Regions from separate parts of the Janthinobacterium sp. 1L-D-8-B-C4 genome, predicted to be linked through region 2. Evidence: riboswitches for the same ligand, from Rfam matches in the RefSeq annotation. Region 2 holds a riboswitch; the other holds the start of a gene.
The links. Region 2 has a riboswitch for thiamine pyrophosphate ahead of thiC (phosphomethylpyrimidine synthase ThiC). Riboswitches for the same ligand answer to the same signal wherever they lie in the genome.
Positions count from the first base shown of each region.

Region 1: another riboswitch for thiamine pyrophosphate. It lies ahead of AC0Z42_RS07465 (TonB-dependent siderophore receptor); the one in region 2 lies ahead of thiC (phosphomethylpyrimidine synthase ThiC).

Region 1 is NZ_JBXAVX010000003.1:349,627-361,116, reverse strand. It holds gene AC0Z42_RS07500 (flagellar assembly protein A) at 1-652, opposite strand, end outside; gene AC0Z42_RS07495 (hypothetical protein) at 803-1,189, opposite strand; gene ompR (osmolarity response regulator transcription factor OmpR) at 1,421-2,155, shown strand; gene AC0Z42_RS07485 (sensor histidine kinase) at 2,172-3,527, shown strand; gene AC0Z42_RS07480 (Imm26 family immunity protein) at 3,508-3,984, opposite strand; gene AC0Z42_RS07475 (ferritin family protein) at 4,069-4,374, opposite strand; gene AC0Z42_RS07470 (iron-containing alcohol dehydrogenase) at 4,506-5,663, shown strand; TPP riboswitch at 5,719-5,816, shown strand; gene AC0Z42_RS07465 (TonB-dependent siderophore receptor) at 5,902-8,067, shown strand; gene AC0Z42_RS07460 (AAA family ATPase) at 8,064-8,594, opposite strand; gene pnuC (nicotinamide riboside transporter PnuC) at 8,594-9,205, opposite strand; gene AC0Z42_RS07450 (DUF2867 domain-containing protein) at 9,301-9,819, opposite strand; gene AC0Z42_RS07445 (TetR/AcrR family transcriptional regulator) at 9,892-10,518, shown strand; gene AC0Z42_RS07440 (hypothetical protein) at 10,515-10,961, shown strand; gene AC0Z42_RS07435 (DUF6396 domain-containing protein) at 11,062-11,490, opposite strand, start outside.
Region 2 is NZ_JBXAVX010000008.1:155,642-167,131, forward strand. It holds gene thiE (thiamine phosphate synthase) at 1-535, opposite strand, end outside; gene thiD (bifunctional hydroxymethylpyrimidine kinase/phosphomethylpyrimidine kinase) at 546-1,325, opposite strand; gene AC0Z42_RS15910 (thiazole synthase) at 1,334-2,128, opposite strand; gene thiS (sulfur carrier protein ThiS) at 2,147-2,350, opposite strand; gene thiC (phosphomethylpyrimidine synthase ThiC) at 2,362-4,275, opposite strand; TPP riboswitch at 4,354-4,466, opposite strand; gene AC0Z42_RS15925 (hypothetical protein) at 4,521-4,772, opposite strand; gene AC0Z42_RS15930 (response regulator) at 4,812-5,618, opposite strand; gene AC0Z42_RS15935 (hybrid sensor histidine kinase/response regulator) at 5,644-7,548, opposite strand; gene AC0Z42_RS15940 (Crp/Fnr family transcriptional regulator) at 7,597-8,334, opposite strand; gene AC0Z42_RS15945 (bifunctional diguanylate cyclase/phosphodiesterase) at 8,577-11,441, shown strand; gene AC0Z42_RS15950 (porin) at 11,438-11,490, opposite strand, start outside.

The sequences.
Region 1 (11,490 bases), on a different contig from region 2:
GCAGACGAGCATGCTTCTTGACTTGCGGGAAACGATTCTTGAAACTGAGCAGGTCGAGCCGGCCATTCGAGCGCTCGCGCGGCGCGTCGTTGCGGTGGATGCCTTGCGACACTTCCACCAGTTGCGCATCGCGCCCCGGCTGCGGCTGCAAGGCGCGCGCCACCGTGATGCGCTCGGCCTTGCCTGAGGCGATCATGGCGCGCACGACGCCGCTGTCGATGCCGTAATACACGCCCTTGTGCCATAGCGCGGCCACCATCTCGTCGAAATCGCGCGCCACCGGCACCCGGCTGTCCTCGCTCGACGGCACGGCTTCGAAATAGCAATCGGCCGCCTCGGCGCCGACCTTGATATGCTCGTACAGCTCGCGCCGCAGCGGCTCGAATGGCGCCACGCTGGCGGCGATACGCACCACGGCTTCGCCTTTGGGAGCGGTGCGCGGCGCCGGTGCGTGGTACAAGGTCATCAGGAAAAGAGGATAGTCGATGCCGGCGAGCAGCATGCCGGACTGGAACAGCTGGTTGACGGCAAAACGCAGCTGTTCCGGCGCCAGCGACAAGTCAAAAAACACCCCTTCCTTGCGCTGCAGCAGGCCAGGCGCAAGGCTGCCAGCCTGGCTGGTGCCAGGCACCGGTGTCTCTTCATTACTCACTGCATCCCCCGATAGCGAAACTGATCACATTGCATTGGAACAATATCACGGGGAAGCCCGGCGTGCATGCCGGGCGGGGCGGGGAAACACAAAAAACTTCAGATGCAATCGATAGCTGGCGGCAGGCGGCAGGCAGCGCGCCAGCCTGGCTCAGCGGCGCGGTGGATTCGAATAGATATCCTGGCCCACTTCGTTGATCTGGCGGCGCAGGTCGCGGCGCTCGTCGGGGGTCATGCGGCCGGTGCGGCGTGCGGCATCGGCGCCTTCGCCATTGCGGCGCTGCTCTTCCACGCGGGTGTCGAAACTGCGTGCGTCACGCTGTTCGCGGAGTCGGTTATCATTGCTGCGCTGGTTCTGTTCGAAGCGCTGCGATTGCATCTGCTGCGGCTCGTCACGGCGCGGTTGCGGCTGCGACTGTGCCTGGGCAACGCCACAGGCCAGCAGCGCGCACAGCACGAACGAAGACAGCACATGCACGGCAGGTGCGGACGAAGATGCGCTGGGAGCGGTGTGAATTTTTTGGCTGACGATATTCATTGAGTTCCTCTTCCGCGATGCCGTATAAACATAAAGCTGAATTCCACTGTGGCCCCAGTGTATGATGCTTCACACGGTGCAGTAAGAGTAATTGGGTAAAGTTTGTAACAGTATGTAATGGGTCGCGCCAGCGACTTGCTCATGCTGCGCCAAGCGTTACTATAGCAACTAATAGACGATAACACGACACCCCAAATGACCACAACCTCCACTTCCGGCAGCAATACAACAATGCAAAACATCCACGGCCACCAGGCGAAGATCATGGTGGTCGATGACGATGTACGCTTGCGCGACCTGCTGCGCCGCTACCTGACCGAACAGGGCTTCAATGTCTTCACGGCCGAGAGCGCTACCGCCATGAACAAACTGTGGCTGCGCGAACGCTATGACCTGCTGGTGCTCGACCTGATGCTGCCTGGCGAAGATGGCCTGTCGATCTGCCGCCGCCTGCGCGGCGCCGGCGACCTGACGCCGATCATCATGCTGACGGCCAAGGGCGAAGACGTGGATCGCATTGTCGGCCTGGAAATGGGCGCCGATGATTACTTGCCGAAACCGTTCAATCCACGCGAACTGGTAGCGCGCATCGGCGCCGTATTGCGCCGCAAGGGTCCCGATGAAATTCCGGGCGCGCCGTCGGAAACGCCGCAAACCTTCGAGTTCGGCGACTTCGTGCTGGACCTGGGCACCCGCACCTTGAAAAAGAGCGGCGAAACAGTGCCGCTGACCACCGGCGAATTTTCGGTGCTGAAAGTGTTTGCCCGCCATGCACGCCAGCCGCTGTCGCGTGAAAAACTGATGGAACTGGCGCGCGGGCGCGAATACGAAGTATTCGACCGCAGCCTGGACGTGCAGATCTCGCGCCTGCGCAAGCTGATCGAACCAGACCCGTCGAGCCCGCTTTTCATCCAGACCGTGTGGGGCCTGGGTTATGTTTTCATTCCGGACGGACAGCCGCGCTGATCGCTGGCGAGGCTAGATGAAACTTGTTCCCCAACTCAGCCTGGCACGGCTGAAAAGCGGCCTGTTCTGGCGCACGTTTTTGCTGCTGGGTACTTTGACCACCGTCAGCATGATCGCCTGGATCGGCATGATTTCCGTAATCCAGCGCGAACCGCAGGCGCAGCAGATCTCGGCCCAGATCATTTCCGTGGTCACCATCACGCATGCGGCGCTGACCCACTCGGCGCCCGAGCTGCGCCGCGAGCTGCTGTTCGACCTGGTCAGCAACGAAGGCATCCGCATCTTCCCGCTGGAGGAAGACGACCGCATCGATCCGCCGCCCGACAACTATTTGATGCCCGACATCGAGGCGCTGGTGAAAGCCAAGCTGAGCAACGACACGCGCTTTTCCGCGCGGGTCAACGGCGTGGCCGGCTTCTGGGTCAGCTTCAAGATCGACGACGACGAGTACTGGCTGATGCTGGACCGCGAACGGCTGCGCGGCCTGACCGGCTTCCAGTGGCTGGGCTGGGCCAGCCTGGTATCGTTGCTTTCGCTGATCGGCGCGGCGATTATTTCCAGCCTGATCAATCTGCCGCTGTCGCGTTTGACGGTGGCCGCGCGCGCGATTGCGCAAGGCAAGCAGCCGGCGCCGCTGCCGGAAAAAGGCCCGATTGAAATCATCGAGGCCAACCGCAGCTTCAACCAGATGGTCGACGATCTGCGCCAGGTGGAGTCGGACCGCGCCGTGATCCTGGCCGGCATCTCGCACGACCTGCGCACGCCGCTGGCGCGCATGCAGCTGGAAGTGGAAATGGCCAACCTGTCCGACGAGGCACGGGAAGGCATCCAGTCCGATATCGGCCAGATGGACGACATCATCGGCCAGTTCCTCGACTACGCCAAGCCGACCGAGGCGTCGAGCTTCACCGACGTCGACATGAGCGGCCTCCTGGGCGACCTGGCGCGCGAAGCGATGCGCCTGCCCGACGTGAAAATCACCGCCGCGATCGCCGACGACGCCCATGTGATGGGCAACCCGACCGACTTGCGGCGCGTGCTGAACAACCTGATCGAAAATGCGCGCCGCTATGGCAAGACACCGGGCGGCGAATTCACCGAGATCGACGTCAGTTGCCAGCTCAAGGGCAGCGGCAGCACCCGGCGCGTGATCGTCGACGTGCAGGACCACGGCCCCGGCGTGCCATCAGAAAAGATCGAGCAGATGCTCAAACCGTTCACCCGCCTCGACACGGCGCGCGGCCAGGCCAACGGCGCCGGGTTGGGATTGGCCATCGTCGACCGGGTGCTGCTGCGCCATGGCGCCGAGCTGCAGGTACGCAACCGCAGCGGTGGCGGGCTGGCGTTCCAGATCAGTTTGCCGGCGGCGTGAGCAGCAACTTGCTCATCAACAGTTCCGTCGCCCCATAGCCATACAGCGAATCGCTTTCCAGGCCCGGCGTATCGAAAGGCACGGATTCTTCGCGGTCCAGCTTGGCGGGATCAAAGTCGGCATAGGTGGCGCGCCAGGCGCGCTGCAGGGACTCGTTGCGGCGGATAAACGAGGGCATCGGCCACTCATCGCGCTGCCAGTGTTCGCTGTCGCCCAGCATCGGCCAGCGTTCGTTCAGCAAGGCCATGTCGCCGGTACGCAAACGGCGCACGGCCTGTTCGGGCCGCAGTGCATCGAGTTCATCGAGCGACGGCAGCACGTCGCGTTTCGGGCCGAACATATAGGCCAGCATGATGCGGCCGGCAGGCGCCCTGCGTGCCACCACGCCGACCGCATGCCCTCCACCCTGCAAGGGCACGGCAAACCAGCTGCCTTCGCGGTATGGTAAAGACTTCATCAATGTATGCTCCCAAAATCGTATTCGGGACGCAGTCTACGCGAGCCACCGCTTGCATGGCGCATGGTACGCAGCGAGACAGGCTTATTGCACCTTCTCGTCGTAATGGAACTGCGCCACGATCGGTCCCGCCTTGAACAGCGCTTCCTTCAGCTCCTTGTCCAGCCGCGCGTCGCGGCGGCGCATCCATTCGAACAGCATGGCCGCTTCGCGCCGGCTAGTGTCGCCCGCATGCGCCAGCACGCGGCGCAGCTCGGGGTCGGTGCAGGCCTCGAAACGCTGGCTGTTGACGTCCAGCGCCTGCAGCGCGGCGACCAGAGCGCCAATGGCGCGGTGCATGTCCAGCGCGGTGGCCGGCAAGCCGGATTCTTCCAGGGGTAAATGAGACATGCGGTTTCCTTTGTAGGCATCGGTATGCGCTGCATTTTCCACCGCGCGCGCGAAAATCTCAAGCGGCAAACACGCGTGCGGCCATCATCGTCCATAATCAGGCCTCGATACCCATCAGCACCAGGAGAGCCATGTTCAATTTCGACTTCTACAACCCGACGCAAATCCTGTTCGGCCAGGGCCAGATCGCCGCCATCGGCAAGCTGATCCCGCCACAGGCCAAAGTGCTGATGACCTATGGCGGCGGCAGCATCAAGCAGAACGGCGTCTACGATGAAGTGCGCGCCGCGCTGACCGGCCACACCGTGCTTGAATTTGCCGGCATCGAACCGAACCCCAGCTATGAAACCCTGATGCAGGCCGTGGCGCTGGTAAAAAGCGAGGGCATCGACTTCCTGCTCGGCGTCGGTGGCGGCTCGGTAGTCGACGGCACCAAGTTCATCGCAGCGGCCGCCCTGCGCGACGGCGAAGCGTGGGACATCCTGGAAAAAGGCGGCAAGATCATCGACGCCGCCCTGCCCTTCGGCACCGTGCTGACCCTGCCCGCCACCGGCTCCGAAATGAACGGCTCGGCCGTCATCACGCGCAAGGCCACCCAGGAAAAACGCTCGTTCATGAGCCGCAAGGTGTATCCGAAATTTTCCGTGCTCGATCCGTCGAAAACGTTTACCCTGCCGCTGCGCCAGGTCGGCAACGGCGTAGTCGATGCCTTCGCCCACGTGATGGAGCAATACCTGACGGCTCCCGTCAACGCTTCGGTGCAGGACCGCTTTGCCGAAGGCATTCTGTTGACCCTGATCGAGGAAGGCCCGAAGGCGCTGTCGCATCCGGACGACTACGACGTGCGCGCCAACGTGATGTGGTGCGCCACCCTGGCCCTGAACGGCATGATCGGCGTGGGCGTGCCGCAGGACTGGTCGACGCACGCGATCGGCCACGAACTGACGGCCTTGTACGAACTCGACCATGCACAGACGCTGGCCGTGATCCTGCCCAGCATGTTGCGCGTGCGCAAGCAGGCCAAGCGCGCCAAGCTGCTGCAATACGCAGCCCGCGTGTGGGGCCTGGACGGCGGCGACGAGGACGGCCGCATCGAAACGGCAATCGCGCGCACCGAATATTTCTTCCGCCATATGGGCGTCAAGACGCGTCTGGCCGACCATGGCCTCGGTCACGACAGCGTCGACGCGGTCATTGCCGCACTGGAAGCGCACGGCATGACGGCGCTCGGCGAACACGGCGAAGTCACCCTGGCCGTCAGCCGCAAGGTACTGGAACTGAGCCTGTAGACTGTTGTAAAACCGCCAGCCTGGCAGACAGCGGGCGGCGGTTCATGTTAAGCTATCAATTCGCTAGGGGTCCTGGAGCAGTCATCCGGGTGAGAGATACCCTTCGTACCTGATCTGGATAATGCCAGCGAAGGAAAGCGCAAAGTACCTCCCTCCTTTGATAGCTCCTGCGTTGGCGCCAGCCGAACAAGCAGCCTGCCGTTCTCTTCCCGATGAGCGGCTTGAACCACGAGCAATCATGTCCACACCGAATCTGTCTGTCTCCGTTTTGACCCTGGCCATCGCGCAAGCGTTTGCCACGTCGGCGTATGCCGCGCCCGACTTTGCTTCTGACGCCACCGAGGCCGTTGATGGCCCTTCCAGCATGGCCGAAGTAATCGTTACCGCCAGCAAGGTACCCAACGCGAAACGCGCCGCCGTCGGCGGTTTTTCCGACGCCCCGCTGCTGCAGACGCCCGCCGCCGTCACCGTCATCTCGCAACAAACCATGCAGGACCTGCAGATCCGCAATACCAGCGACGCCGTGCGCCTGGACGCCAGCATCAACGACGCCTACAACGCGGTCGGCTATGCCGAACAGTTCTCGATCCGCGGCTTCAAGCTCGACAATAACTCCAGCTACCGCAAGGACGGCATCGCGATTCCCGGCGACACGCAAATTCCGCTGGAAAACAAGGAACGCATCGAAGTATTGAAAGGCCTGGCCGGGGTGCAGGCCGGCATGGCGGCGCCGGGCGGCGTGATCGACTTCATTGTCAAGCGCCCTACCGCGACTGCCTTGCGCACCGTCACCGTCGAAGCGCGCGAGCGCGGCACGCTGTATGGCGCGGTGGACTTGGGCGGGCGCCTGGAAGACCCGCGCTTCGGCTACCGCATCAACGTCGCCGCCGAGCGTCTGCGCTCGCAGATAAAGGGTGCCGACGGCAACCGCAAATTCATTTCCGGCGCGTTTGACTGGCAAATTTCGCCGCAGGCGCTGCTGCAGTTTGATGCCGACTACCAGGACAAATCGCAGATCACCGCACCGGGCTTCCAGCTGCTGAACAACAGCACCCTGCCGACCGGCGTCAGTGCCGACACCCTGCTCAACCTGCAACCGTGGACGCGCCCGGTGGACACCATTACCAGCAACATCGGCCTGCGCTTCCAGTATGCGTTCGACGACAACTGGCACGCCACCGTCAGCGCCAACCAGCACTCGTTCAAGCGCGACGACTATACGGCGTTTCCATATGGCTGCAGCGCGCAGGATCTGTACCCGGGCTTCTGCGGCAATGGCGACTATGATGTGTACGACTACCGCAGCCTGGGCGAAACCAAGAAGCCACTCAGCGCGCAAGCCATGATCCAGGGCAAATTTGCCACCGGCAGCGTGCGCCATGAATTGACGGCGGGCGTGGCCACCTTCCACCGCAAGGACCGCGCCGGCCGCTATGTGTATGACTACGCCGGCACCAGCAATATCTACCACCCCGTCATCGTCGACATCTCGAACGGCGTGCAAGGCCCGGTGCGCGAGACGCGCAACGACAAGGAAAACTCGGTCTTCGTGCAGGACATCCTGACCCTGTCGCCGAACTGGAAGCTGCATGCGGGCTTGCGCCATATCGATGTCGATGGCTTCCAATATGTGCTGAAAGCCGACCCGAGCGTGGCCGAAGTGCGCGCCAAGCACGCCTTCCTGTTGCCCAACGTGGCGCTGGTGTACAACCCGCTTGAGAACGTGGCCGTCTACGGCGCCTACTCGCAGGGCATGGAACACGGCGGCACGGCCGACCGCAAGGCGGCCAACGCAAATGAAGAATTGTCGCCGAGCCGCTCGAAACAGATCGAGTTTGGCGTGAAAGCCGACGTCACGCCGGATTTGATGGTCGCCGCCAGCCTGTTCCAGATCCGCAAGGGCCTGGAATTCCAGAACGCCAATAACTTTTTCGTGCGCGCCGGCCAGGCCCAGCACCGGGGCCTGGAACTGTCGGCGCAAGGCAGGGCCAGCAGCGACCTGAACATCGGCGTATCGATCACGGCCTTGAACAGCCAGCAGTCGAACACCGGCGAAGCCTCGCTCGACGGCAAGCGCGTGCCGAACGTGCCGGCCCTGAAAAGCGCCGTCAACCTCGACTACCGCGTGCCGCAGGTGGCCGGCCTGTCTGTCAACGGCAGCTGGGAGTATTCGGGCAAAAAAGCATTCGAGTTCAACAACAACACCTTTGTACCGTCGTATCACGTGGCCAACCTGGGCGCCGCTTACGTCACGCGCCTGGCCGGCAAGCAGGCCGTGCTGCGCGCCAGCGTCAACAATGTATTCGACAAGTTCTACTGGCGTGACGTCACACCGGAGTCCGACGGCTATCTGTTCCCGGGCGCCAGCCGCACGCTGAAAGTGTCGGCGCAGTTCGACTTTTAAGCGCTGGCCAGCAGCGCATCGAGCAGCGGCATGGTTTGCGCCATGCGCTGCCCAAGCTGCCCGTGCAGAATGTGATGGGGGATATGGCGCGCCGCCAGTTCGTCCAGCAACTGCCGGTAAATCAGCTGGCGCACGGCTTCGGACTCGCGCTGCAGCCCGTCCGCCACCCATGGCGTATCGGGCGCCGTCACCAGGGTCAGGTCATAGTGCGTGCCGGCAGCGAGCGCCGCCAGTGGCGCGTCTTCGCCGCCAAAATAATGGCGGCTGTACAGCACCGTCATCAACGGCGTGGTGTCGCACACCAGCACGCCGCGCGCCGATGCACTCGCTTCACGCTCGCGCGCGACCTGGGTGCTGGCAATCAAAAACTGATCGCCAGCCACCGGCACCCTGCCCTTTGTTTCGACAAATTCGCGCAGATATTCGGGCACCCAGACGGTGCCCAGGCGTTCGGCCAGTGCCGCCGCCAACGTTGACTTGCCTGACGACTCCGCACCCAGGATGGCAACCCGCAACAGGGCAGCCATCACTTCAGGACCATCGCGTCAGGCGCGGCCGGCGCCGCTTTTTTCCAGGCCAGCAAGCCGATCGTCGCCATCACCACGAACACCGCATACAGGATGGCCGTCAAGGTCAGGTCCTTGTAGACATACAAGCCCACATACAGGATATCGACCACGATCCAGACGATCCAGTTTTCGATCTTCTTGCGCGACAACAGCAACTGGCCCAGCAGGCTGCCGGCCGTCAGGAAACCATCGGCGTGCGGCACATCGGTGTCGGTGGAGGTCAGCAGCCAGGAAATGATCAGGAAACCGATCAGCCAAGCGGCGCCACTGCCCAGCCAGCCGCGCGGCGTGAGCCAGGTAACGGGCAAGGCCGGCGTGCCGCTTTTCGGGTGCAGCCAGTGATACCAGCCCCAGGCGGAGATCGCAATGAACAGCAGCTGCAGCGCCATGTCGCCATACAGGCGCGACTCGAAAAACACAAAACCATAGGCGGCCGACGAGATGATCGCAAACAGCCAGGCCCAGTGGTTCTGCCGGATGTTCAGTGCAACCGTGATCAAGGCCAGGACAAAGGAAATCAGTTCGAGCGGCGTGGTGGCAAAACCCAGCAGGAGTAGCGTATCGTTCATGAGCTTGGAAAAGAGGCGGAGGGAGGGGACGCAAAAGCTGGTGGCGCAGTATGCAATACCAGGCTTGAATAAGCAAGAATCCCCCTTTGCCGGACCTACAGAAAGCCGCCGCGCGCCGCCCGCGTCAGCGTGTACCGCACGATCAGCTTGTGGAAGGGGCGTATCAGCATGATATAGGCCCGCCCTACCCTGTTATGGCAGTGCACGGCGCTGGCGAGGGTGATGCTGCCGTGCGGGCCGCCGTCCTTGCTGCGCAGCATCGACAGCCTGAAATCGAGATGGCTGTCATCTTCGCCAACGATAATCTCATTGTCCGTGACGCCATAGATGCGAAAGATCCCGACCCGCCCGCCGCCGCCATTGCTCAGCTGCTTCACGGTCTTGATGCCAAAGCGCGCCACGATGGCGTCGCGCAGCACCATCAGCGACTTTGCCCAGCCCGGCTGGCTGCCCAGCACTATGCGCGCCAGGCTTTCCATGTCCATGCTGGCCGCTTGCCCATTCGGCAAGGCGACGGCATACGCGTCGGCCAGGTCGCTGCCCTGGTACAGCGGCGCGATGGCCGCCTGCGGCGGCAAGTCCACTTTGCGCGCCTGGATGGTGACTGCTTGCATGTCGGCCTCATGTTTTCAGTGATAACATGGCTATCATACACATGAATCAGACAATGTAAACAGCGATAACATATGCCCATAGCCAGCAACAACTACCACCATGGCAACCTGCGCGAGACCCTGGTCGCCGCCACCATCGCCCAGCTGGCGCAGCAGAACGACGCCGCGATCTCGCTGCGCGAACTGGCGCGCGCGGTGGGCGTGTCGATCGCCGCGGTGTACCGCCACTTTGCCAGCAAGGAAGCGCTGCTGGCCGAGGTGGCGGCCGCCGGCTTTGCCGCGCTTCAACGCAAATGGGATGCGGAACTGCCGCCCGAAGGCAGCCTGCCGGCCGCCGAGCGCTTTCAGCTGCTGGGCCAGCAATATATCGAATTTGCGCTGGCCTCCCCGGCCCACTACCGGCTGATGTTCGAGCACCAGGACGTACGCCAGTTCCCGGTGTTGCTGGAAGCGGCGCACACCTGCTTCGCCTACGTGCTGCAAACGGCTGGCGCGGCCGTGCGCGAGGCCGGCGTCGACATGCGCTGGCAACGCGCCGCCGCCAGCGCCGGCTGGTCGCTGGGCCATGGTTACGTAATGCTGCTGCTGAGCGGACGACTGGAGATGATCGATGGCGGCAAGGAACTGTCGCCGGCGCTGGTGCCACGCTTTTTCCAGTTGCCGGTGGAAGCGTTGCAGCAGAAGGAGCGCCAGCCATGAGGGACAGGTTGAACGACATCAAATGGTTCAGCGCGCTCGGCACGTTTCAAGCCCTGCCAGGACAGATGGCACTGCCCGGCCTGCATGCCTGGAACGGCGCCCGCATGGACTGGCTGCCCACCTCGCGCGACCAGCCCGATCCGATTCATGGCGGAGCGCTGCTGACTCTGCTGAAACAGGATGGCATCCCTTATGTGCAGGATGTGATGGCGAACTACAAGCTGGCTCTGCACTCCTTGCGCTCCGTGCCGGAGCGCCTGATCAGCGTGGGCGCGCACGACTACACGCCGGCCGCCATCGGCGCAGCCCTGTATTGCGTGCGCATGGCCAGCCTTGAAATGCTGGCGCAGCGGCAAGGCTTCTGGTGCGATGCGCTGGGCATCTACCAGCAAGGTTACTGGCCCTGTGGCCGGCTGGCCGACGGCACTTTGGTGGTGTACTGAGCTTGTGTGACAAGAAGATTAGCCAGGCGAGGCGTCCTCACGCGGTAACTATCCTGGACTGATTCCTGCCCATTGCGTGCTCCATCGTTGCAACATTGCCTTATCCAACACCAGGAATCGAGGCATCCATCAAATGCCACGTCACGTCGCCATCCGGCAAATCGAGCAGCCAGTCGCGGCGCGGCTGCGGAAATGACGCGCCCTGGTTCAGCCAAACCTGGCGCCAGTACTGGTTGACGATCGCCTGCAGCGGATGGTCGGCTGACACCCACGGTTGCCAGACGCCGCTGGCCGGACAGGCTTGGCCGCAAGCGCAGCTCAACATACGCTCAGGCCGCGCCACCTCGCGCAGCAAGCCGCGCGCGGCGCGCGGTTCCACGGCGCCATGGTTATGCCGTATCGTCAGGCACTGCTCCCACGTCACGCCGCCATAATGGCTCTTGCCATCGGCATCGATCACGCTGAAATGGCGGAACTCTTCGCCTTCAAGAAACAGCCGGGCCGGCTCCGTCAAACCCTGCCCTTGGAC
Region 2 (11,490 bases):
CCACCAGGTCGGCGCCGCGCGCGGCAAGGGGCGCGGCGTTTTCCGGCGTCATGCCGCCGATCACCACGCAGGGCAAGGCGATCTCGCGTTTGGCGAGCAGCACGATATCGGGATCGGTGGTGACCGGGTACTGCTTGACCAGCGAAGGATAAAAGCCGCCAAACGCCATATAACTTGCGCCCTCTGCGTGTGCCTGGCGCGCCAGCTGCAAATCGCCATAGCACGATGCACCCACCAGCTTGTCCTTGCCCAGCCGGCCACGCGCCTGCGCCACCGAGATATCCGTGCCGCCCACATGCACGCCATCGGCGTCCAGTTCCTCGCACAGTTCGATAAAGTCGTTGACGATGAAAGGCACGCCGTACTTGCGCGCCAATGCCAGCAAGGCGCCCGCCTGTTCGCGCCGCAGCGCCGCATCGGCGCTCTTGTGCCGGTATTGCAGCAGGGCTACGCCTTCCTGCAAGGCTTGCTCCGTCACATCGAGCAAGCGGTCGGTGTCATCCCAGTTCGGGGTGACCAGATACAGTCCACGCATGGTGTTTTCCTTATAAAGTGGTGAGCCGCTGCGGCATCAGCTGGCCCGGTGCAACCGCATAGGCCTGCGCCAGCGCCGCATGGCAATACGCTTGCGCCGCCGCCAGTGCCGCTGGCATGGCCTCGCCCAGCGCCAGCCGCGCCGCAAGGCTCGCTGCCAGGGTGCAGCCGCTGCCGTGAAATTCGCCGGGCAGGCGCGGCCATTGCCACGCCCGCCCCTCGCCCGTAGCGCCGAACCAGCGGTTGACGATATCGCTGCCTGTGCCATGACCGCCGGTGAGCAGCACATTGATGCAGCCGCGCGCCTGCAAGGTAGCCGCCTGGCTGGCAGCGTTCCCGGCCCCGGCCAGGCGCCGCGCCTCCGGTCCATTCGGTACTATCACGGTAGTGACTGGCAACAGCGGCGCCAGCGCCTGCAGCGCGTCATCGACGCCGAGCACATCGCCATGGCCGCTGGCCAGCACCGGATCGAGTACCACCGGCAAGCCGGGATACTCACGCCGCAATTGCACGATCACCAGGGCAATTGCGGCCGCATTGGCCGCGCTGCCCGGAATACCGATCTTCACGGCATCGATCGCCATCTTGCCCGTCAACGCCTGCGCCTGGCGCAGCAGCAGCGCCGCATCGACCGGCTGCACCTCGAACACGCGGTCGTTATCTTGCACCGTCAGCGCGGTGACGACGGGCAGCGCATGCGCGCCCTGCGCTGCAATCGCCAGGATATCGGCCGCGATGCCGGCCCCGCCGGACGGATCGAGGCCGGCAAACACCAGCACGGTAGGCCGCATGGTCGCTCTCACGCCAGCCGGCCCGCCATCGGCGACGACGGCGACGCGGCAAATTTGCGCGGCATGCGGCCGGCCAGAAACGCCTCGCGCCCGGCGCGCACGGCCAGCTTCATCGCGTGGGCCATGCGCACCGGGTCGCGCGCGCCGGCAATCGCGGTATTCATCAGCACGCCATCGCAACCGAGCTCCATCGCAATGGCCGCATCCGAGGCCGTGCCGACACCGGCATCGACCAGCACCGGCACCCTGGCCTGGTCGATAATCAGGGACAAGTTCCACGGGTTCAAGATGCCCATGCCCGAGCCGATCAGCGAAGCCAGCGGCATGATGGCCACGCAGCCGATCTCTTCCAGGATGCGCGCCTGGATCGGATCGTCGCTGCAATACACCATCACGTCGAAGCCATCCTTGACCAGGGCTTCGGCGGCGACCAGGGTTTCCGGCATATGCGGGAAAAGGGTCTTTTCGTCGCCCAGCACTTCCAGTTTGACCAGGTTGCGGCCACCGAGCAGCTCGCGCGCCAGCTGCAAGGTGTAGACGGCGTCTTTTGCCGTATAGCAGCCGGCCGTGTTCGGCAAGATCGTGTACTGGTCGGGCGGCAATACGTCGAGCAGGCTGGGCGCGTTCGGGTCCTGGCCGATATTGACCCTGCGGATTGCCACGGTGATGATCTGCGCCTCGGCCGCATCGGTGGCCGCGCGCGTTTGCGGCAAGTCCTTGTATTTGCCGCTGCCCACCAGCAGGCGCGAAGCATAGGTCTTGCCGGCGATGGTCAATACATCATTGTTTGTTTCTGTATGCATGTTCTGTTCTTTCAGTTATTAGCCGCCGCCGATGGCGCGGACTATCTCCACCTGGTCGCCAGCCTGCAACGGGTGCGCCGGCCAGTTCCGGCGCGGCACCACCGAGCGGTTGACAGCCAGCGCCAGCGCCTGGCCTTGCAGCGACAAGCTGGCGATCAGCTGGTCCAGCGTGTGTTGCGGCGGCACCTGGTGCGGTGCGCCGTTGAGCATGATCGGAATCACGGCGCCCTCCTTCAGACCTTGCGGTACAGCTCGGCGCCGTTCTTGATGAATTCGATCGCTTTGACTTCCATGCCCTGCTTGACGGCGCTCTCTTCCGAAATACCGATGCCGGCCGCGTATTCGCGCACTTCCTGGGTGATCTTCATCGAGCAGAAGTGCGGGCCGCACATCGAGCAGAAATGCGCCACCTTGGCCGAATCCTTGGGCAGGGTTTCATCGTGGAATTCGCGCGCCTTGTCCGGGTCCAGGCCGATATTGAACTGGTCGTCCCAGCGGAATTCAAAGCGCGCCTTGGACAGCGCATTGTCGCGGATCTGCGCGCCCGGATGGCCCTTGGCCAGGTCGGCCGCGTGCGCCGCGATTTTATAGGTGATGATGCCGTCCTTGACGTCGGCCTTGTTGGGCAGGCCCAGGTGCTCCTTCGGCGTCACGTAGCACAGCATGGCGGTGCCGTACCAGCCGATCATGGCCGCGCCGATGCCCGAGGTGATATGGTCGTAGCCCGGTGCGATATCGGTGGTCAACGGTCCCAGCGTATAGAACGGCGCTTCGCCGCACTGCTCCAGCTGCAGGTCCATGTTTTCCTTGATCAGCTGCATCGGCACATGGCCGGGGCCTTCGATCATCACCTGCACGTCGTGCTTCCAGGCGACCTGCGTCAGCTCGCCCAGGGTTTTCAATTCGCCCAGTTGCGCTTCGTCGTTGGCGTCGTAGATCGAGCCGGGGCGCAAGCCGTCGCCGAGCGAGAACGACACATCGTATGCCTTCATGATTTCGCAGATCTCTTCGAAATGCGTGTACAGGAACGATTCCTGGTGATGCGCCAGGCACCACTTGGCCATGATCGAACCGCCGCGCGAAACGATGCCAGTCAGCCGCTTGGCCGTCATCGGCACATAGCGCAGCAGTACGCCGGCGTGGATGGTGAAATAGTCGACGCCCTGCTCGGCCTGCTCGATCAGGGTGTCGCGGAAGATTTCCCAAGTTAAATCTTCGGCCTTGCCATTGACCTTTTCCAGCGCCTGGTAGATCGGCACGGTGCCGATCGGCACCGGACTGTTGCGCACTATCCACTCGCGCGTTTCATGGATATGCTTGCCGGTCGACAGATCCATCACATTGTCGCCGCCCCAGCGGATGGCCCAGGTCATCTTTTCCACTTCCTCGCCGATGGAAGACGTGACGGCCGAGTTGCCGATATTGGCGTTGATTTTCACCAGGAAGTTGCGGCCGATAATCATCGGCTCGACTTCAGGGTGATTGATATTGGCGGGGATGATGGCGCGGCCGCGGGCGATTTCCTCGCGCACGAATTCGGCCGTGATCTCGGCAGGAATGCTGGCGCCGAACGACTGGCCCGGGTGCTGGCGTCCCATCATTTCGGCCATGCGCTCGCCCATCGGCCCGGACGCCTTCAGCTCTTCCAGGTACTGCTGGCGGCGCATGTTTTCGCGGATCGCCACGAATTCCATTTCCGGCGTGATGATGCCACGGCGCGCGTAATGCATCTGCGTGACGTTCTTGCCGGCCAGCGCGCGGCGCGGCTTGCGGTGCAGGTTGAAGCGCAGCTCGGCCAGCTTGGGATCCATCAGGCGGGCGATGCCGTAGTCGGAGGTCGGGCCGGGCAGCTCTTCGGTGTCGGCGCGCTCGAGGATCCACGGCAGGCGCGGCGTGTCCAGCCCCGAGCGGATATCGATGGCGACGTCCGGGTCGGTGTACGGGCCCGAGGTATCGTAGACATAGATGGGAGGATTCTTTTCGCCGCCGAACGACGCTTCCGTGTCGGACTGGCTGATGGCGCGCATCGGCACGCGGATGTCGGGACGGCTGCCCTGCACATAGATCTTGCGTGAATTGGGCAGCGGCGCGATCGCGGCCTGGTCGACCGTGGCGGTGGCGGAAAGAAATTTCGGATTGGCGTTCATTTTGGCTCCTTGGCTAGCTTGTGATAAGCCTGGAGCCAGCTAAGGAGATTCGGCTGCGCGCACGCGGGAATGCGAGGTGCGTTCATCCTAAAGCTTCCCTTCGCTGGCATTATCCAGATCAGGTTCGGAGGGTATTTCTCACCCGCATCTCACCGTGTTGCCACGGCGAGGCAGGACCCCTAGCGTTTGCCGCCTTGCGGCAGCGGGCCAATTATACGCGTTTCAGATCGCGCGGCCAGATGATTTTATTTCTTGCCCCAGCGCCAGCTCGGCGGCTCGCCTTTCCACCAGCACACGCCAATCAGCGCTGCCACGACCAACACTTCGTAGACGATATAGGCAACGACCTGCTGCTGCGGCGGGAACAACAAGGCGCCACTGGCCAGCAAGGCCAGCGCGCCAACGAACACCAGCCAACCTTGCCAGGTGATGGGCAAGCCCCAGCCGAAACCATAGGTCTTGGCGGGGAACCAGTAGGAAGGAGATTTGTCGGTCATGATATTCTCTGGACGATAGGAAGCAGCTGCCAGTATAAATCAGCTTTTCTGCTGGCGCGCAGTGATATCGAGCCCGATGCCCCGGTAACCGACAAAGCGGCTGCCGTGGTCGAACATCGGTTCGCCGCTGACCTGCAGGTATTGCATGCTGCCGTCCGCATTCTGGCGGCTGTAGATAAAATCGAGGAACGGTTCGCGGGCGGCGATTTTTTCGTCGAGCAGGGCGCGCTCGGTGGCGTTCCAGCGCTGCGGTTCGTCTTCGCTGCCGATGCCCAGCATCTCGGCCACCGGGCCGGAAAAGCGCGTCAGGTTGCCATCGGCATCCTGTTCCCAGTACCAGTCCGACGACAGTTCGGTAAAGCGCTGGAAGCGCGCTTCGCTCTCGCGCAGTTCCGCTGTGCGTTCCTGCACCGCGAGTTCGAGCGACTTGTTGTAGTCGGCCAGCTTCTGGTACAGCAAGCGCACTTCGAGCATATTGTGGATGCGGGTTTTGACTTCCACCAGGTCGAACGGCTTGGCAACGAAATCCTTGGCGCCGGCCTGCAGCGCGCGCAGCTTGTGGCCCGGCTGGGCGGTGATCACCAGCACTGGCAGGTAGCTGCCGGCCTCGATGTCGCGCAAGCCTTCCATCACTTCAAAGCCATCCATTTCCGGCATCTGCAAGTCGAGCAGGATCAGGTCGTAGCGGTGCTGCTGGTGCAGCGCGCGCACCGCCTGCGGGTCCATGGTGGAAGTGATGCGGGTGTAGCCCGCATTGCGCAGCACCTGTTCCAGCAGCATCACATTGGCTTCCTGGTCGTCGACGATCAGGATGCTGGCGTTCAATATCTCGGTGGCTTGTAACATGGCGGTAGTCCTGGTAAGTGCTTGATTAGCGTACTGCGGTGGTGTCATCGGCCAGGCCATGCTTGGCCGCATGGTGCAGCGCCACGTCGAGCGCATCCATGAATTCGACAACCTTGATCGGTTTGGTCAGATAGCGGAAAAAGCCCGCCTCCAGTCCTTTTTCTATATCGCGCGGCACGGCGTTGGCCGACAGCGCCATTACCGGAATATGGCTGGTCAGCGGATCGTCGTGCAGGATGCGCAGCGCGCCAAAGCCGCTGATGCCGGGCAGGTTGATGTCCATCAGGATCACGTCCGGCTGACAGGTGCGCGCCAGGTCGATGCCCAGGTGGGCGTCGATGGCGGTCAGCAACTTCAAATCGCTGCGGCGCGCGATCAGTTGCTCGACCAGCGCCAGGTTGGCCGGATTGTCTTCCACGTACAGCAAGGTGCGCTGGGTGTCGGAATCTTCCTGTATCACCGGCAATACTTCTCCTTCGCCCAGCACCAGTTGCGGCGCACGCGAGGCCTTGAACTCGACCCAGAAGGTGGTACCGACACCGACCGTGCTGTCGACGCCGATCTTGCCTTTCATGAGTTCGACCAGCTGCTTGGTGACCACCAGGCCGATGCCGGTGCCCTCTTCCTGGCTGTTTTCCTGGCCCAGGCGGTTGAAGGGCTGGAACAGCTGTGACATCTGTTTCGCATCGAGGCCGGCGCCGCTGTCGGTGACGCTGACGCGCACGCGGTCGCCGCGCTGGCTGCACACCACCTGCACGCTGCCGCCGCTCTGGTTGTACTTGATGGCGTTCGACAGCAGGTTGATCATCACCTGCTTCACCCGCGTGCGGTCGGCATGGATATAGAACGCGGCGCCGCAGCGCGGAAAATGCATGCTGATGCCGCGCTTTTGCGCCTGCGGCGCGATCATCGCCTCGCAATCCTGCAGCACGTCGAGCAGCGACATCGCCTCTTCCGACATGGTCACCTTGCCCGACTCGATCATCGCCAGGTCGAGGATTTCGTTAATCAGGCGCAGCAGATACCAGCCGCCCTTGAGGATCTGGTCGAGCGAACGCTGCTGCGGCTGGGTCGGCGGCGGCACGTCGGAGGCCATCAGCTGGGCAAAGCCCAGCACGGCGTTCAGGGGCGTGCGCAATTCATGGCTCATGCTGGACAAGAACTCGGATTTGGCGCGGTTGGCCTTGTCCGCCACCTGGCGCGCTTTTTCCAGCTCGGTATTATTGGTTTCGATCAGCGAGCGCGTATAGGCTTGCTGCTCCTGCAATCGCTTGTCGAGCATGGCCTGCTCGGCTTCGACCCGCTTGCGCGCCGTGTTGTCGGTGCCGATCAGCAGGTAGCCGATGACCTTGTTCTGCGCGTCGCGCAGGGCCGTCACCGAGACGATGGCGGGAAAGCGGCTGCCATCCTTGCGGATATACGTCAGCTCATAGATGTCTTCGATGCCGCGCTTGGCCTTGAACACCAGCGCTTCGACGCCGGGCGTGATCGGCGTGTCGAGCTCGGCGGAGAGGGCCTGCGCGCGGGCGACGATTTCCTGCGCGTCGGAAATACTGGCCGGGGTCAGCTTGTCGACCACTTCGTGCGCCGCATAGCCCAGCATGCGCTCGGCGCCCACATTGAAAATCTGGATCACGCCCTGGGCATCGGTAGCGATGCTGGAAAAATTGGCGCTGTTGAAAATCGCGTCCTGCAGGGCGCCAGCTTTCAGCAACTGGCGCGGCAGGCCGGCAGCCAGGGTGCGCCGGTACAGCGCGGCCAGCAACACCAGCAGCAGCAACACCAGCACGCCGGTCAGGATGGCCGTGTCCGAAGGGCCGCGCCAGGCCAGCGCGGCGATCGCGACCAGCACGATGGCGCTGAAGGCGAACGCCAGCGCGACGGGCCAGCGCGATGGCAGGCCGGTGGAGATTTTTTCAACTGAGTGCATGGGCTAAGCCGGTTGGTATAACAATAGGAGAGCAAAAACAGCCGCCGTTCAAGCCTGGCGCTGGCGTACGTCAGACAACAAGCGGGCGAATTCCTTCTTCACCACGCCATAGCATTCGCAGGTCGTGCTTTCCAGCCCGTGTCGGTCCAGCACCGTGATATGGCCGCGCCGGTAGCTGATATGGCCACGCGCCTGCAGCTTGCCGGCCGCTTCCGTCACGCCTTCGCGGCGCACGCCGAGCATGTTGGCGATCAGTTCCTGGGTCATGGTCAGTTCGCGCCCGGGCAGGCGGTCCAGGGTCAGCAGCAACCAGCGGCACAGTTGCTGCTCGACCGTATGGTGGCGGTTGCAGACGGCTGTTTGCGACATCTGCGTCAGCAGCGCCTGCGTGTAGCGCAGCAGCAGCCGCATCACCGGGCCGGCGCGGTTGAATTCTTCCATCAGCAGATGCGCTTTCAGGCGGTAGCCGACGCCGCCCGTCTGCACCACCGCGCGGCTGGGGGTCGAATCGCCACCCATGAACAGCGATACGCCCACCACGCCTTCATTGCCGACACCGGCAATTTCGGACGAGCCGCCGTTTTCCAGCAGGTAGTGCAGCGAAACGATGGCGGTGGTCGGGAAATACACATGGTGCAGCTTGTCGCCCGAATCGTAGATCACATCCCCGAGGCGCATCGGCACCTGCTCCAGGTGCGGCGCCAGGCGCGCGAAATCGGCGTCCTGCATGGCGGCGAGCAAATGGTTCTGGTTCGGGTTGTGTAATACGGCATGCGGACTCGACATGGGCAGGTTTCCTGGTTTCCAGTCGTCAGCTAGGCGGTAATGGGAGAGGCGTCTGAACGAGAGGCGCCATCGGGCAGAGTAACACAGCGGTGTCTCTGAGCCGCAACTATATTTCCTATCGTAAATGATCTCTGTTCGGTACCGAACCGACTTGCAGGGCTGTCAACACCTACAGTCAGTCATTGCCTCAGAGAACCTGGTCTCCGATCCGCTCCGACGCAATCACAGACCGAAAGCACGTGATGCAAAAAATACTCCGGCGGGTACGCATCTCGGTCTCGGTTTCCATCCTGATCACGATGCTGGCAGGATTGGCGATCACGGCCCTGTGCTATGTGTCGGCGCGCCAGATCGAAGCGGAAAGCGCGCGCCTGCTGTTCCAGCACGATGCCAGCGTGCGCACGGCCGCCCTGATGTCGGGCCTGAATAATGCAGTGGAACAATTGAAAGTGCTGAACCAGCTGTTTCGCAGCATCGATCCGATCAGCCGCGAACAGTTCCGCAGCTTCAGCGCGCCGCTGCTGCAGCGCTATCCGGAAATCCAGGCTTTCAGCTACCGCCGCGTGCTCGACCATGCGGACCGCGCCGGCTATGAACACGCGATGCGCCAGGCTAATCCCGCTTTCATGATCGCCCAGGGCGACGACGACGGCAATAACAGCCAGCCGGCGCCGCCGCGCGCCAGCTACAACGTGATCGACTATATCGAACCGATGCATGGCAACGCGCAGTTGCTGGGGCTGGACACCTCCGAATCGCCAGGCCAGCAGCTGGCGCGCATCGCCTCGCGCGACAGCGGCCAGCCGACCGCCACCGAACTGCTGACGCTGACGCAGTACCCCGGCCGGCAGACCGGCTTCCTGGTGCTGGCGCCCGTGTACCGCGCCGGCATGCCACTCGACACACCCGAGCAGCGCCAGCGCGCCGTCAGTGGCGAGACGGCGGCCACCTTTCGCGTCACCCACCTGATCGCCACCATTCTTGGCAATGCCGAATTGCTCGACAGCGGCAATGTCGGCATGGAAGTATTTGCCGGCACGCGCAGCGAGACCCTGGTCTACCGGCGCGACGCGGTCATCAGGACGCGCATGCTGCCGGCCTGGATGCAGGCAGGCGCCAGCCATGCCACGCAAACGAGCTTCACGATTGCCGGCCAGCCGTGGCGCGTGCGCCTGCAGCCATCGCCGGCACTGTGGAGCGATCATCACGGTTCACTGTACGTGCTGCTGGGCGGGTTGCTGTCGACCATGCTGGCCACCGCCTATATATACCAGCTGGTCACCCGCAACAGCGTCATCAAGCGCATCACCGGCGAGCGCACGGCCGAACTGCAGTTTGCCAACCTGCGCCTGTCGGAAGATATCGCGGCGCGCCTGCAGAGCGAAAAAGCACTGCGCCTGCGCGAGCGCATCATCGAAGTGTCGGCCAACGCCATCGTCATCTGCAGCGCCGAGCCGCCGGGCTACCTGGTGGAATACGTCAATCCGGCGTTTGAGCGCATTACCGGCTACACGGCGCAGGAGGTGATCGGCAAGCCTTTGGCCAGCCTGCAGGGCAATGTCATCGAACAGCCGGACATGGAGCAGTTGCACGCGGCGATCCGCGAACAGCGTGAAGGCAAGGCCATCCTGCGCTATTCGCGCAAGAATGGCGACAGCTACTGGAGCGAGACCTTTATCGCACCGGTGCGCGGCAATGGCGAAGCGGGCGACAATGGCAGCGCGCCGATCAGCCATTTCGTCGTCGCCCAATACGACATCAGTACCGTCATGCACTTCGAGGCCGAACTGGCCTTCCAGGCGCGCCACGATATCCTGACCGGGCTGGCCAATCGCCGCCTGCTGCGCGAACGGCTGGAGCAGGCGATGGCCGTGGCGCAGCGCAACGGCTTGCCGCTGTGGGTGGTGTTCATCGACCTGGACCGCTTCAAGTTCGTCAACGACACGCTGGGCCACGATGCCGGCGACGCCCTGCTCAAGGTGGTTGCCGAACGCCTGCTGGACGCCACGCGTGAAGTCGATACGGTGGCGCGCCTGGGTGGCGATGAATTCGTGCTGCTGCTGCCACAACATGAAAACGGCGCGCCCGGCATGGCCATCCTGCAGCGCGTGCTCGACGCCGTGGCGCAGCCGATGCAATTGGGCGAATACGAGTTCTTCCTCGGCTGCAGCATGGGCGTCTCGGTCTACCCGGACGACGGCACCAGCGCCGAGATGCTGATCAAGCATGCCGACATCGCCATGTACCGCGCCAAGGAACAGGGCCGCGGCAACTGGCAGTTCTATGCCGCGACCATGAATGAAGAGACGCTGGTGCGCCTGAGCCTGGAGAGCGAATTGCGCCATGCGCTCGAACGCAAGCAGTTCCACCTCGAATATCAGCCGCAGGTCGACCTGGCCAGCGGCCTGGTGGTCGGCATGGAAGCGCTGCTGCGCTGGGAGCATCCGCAACTGGGACGCATCGCGCCGGCCAGCTTTATCGGCCTGGCCGAGGAAATGGGCCTGATCATTCCGATCGGTGACTGGGTGCTGCGCACGGCCTGCCAGCAGGCGCACGACTGGCAGCGCGCCGGTCATGGCCTGCTGCGCGTGGCGGTGAACCTGTCGGCGCGCCAGTTCAAGCAGCGCAACTTGCTCCATTCGGTGGCCGCTGCCCTGTCGGACACGGGCCTGGCGGCCACTTACCTGGAACTGGAACTGACCGAGAGCATGGTGATGGACAACGTGGAACAGGCCACGGCCATCATGGGCAATCTGAAAGCGCTGGGCGTGAAGCTGTCGATCGACGACTTCGGCACCGGTTATTCGAGCCTGGCCTACCTGCGCCACTTTCCGATCGACGTGCTGAAAATCGACAAATCGTTCGTCAACGACATCACGCACAGCGACGACGACGCAGCCATCGTGTGCGCCATCATTTCGCTGGCGCACAGCCTGCGCCTGAAGGTGATTGCCGAAGGCGTGGAAACGGTGCAGCAGCTGGAATTCCTGCGCCGGCACGGCTGCGACCAGATGCAGGGCTATCTGTTCAGCCGTCCGCTGCAAGCACCGGCGTTCGAGGCGCTGCTGCGCCAATCGAGAACACTTGCTGTCGAAGCCTACGCTTAAAACGCGTGGCGCAAGCCCAGGTTGAAGGCACGGTTGCCGGTACCGACTT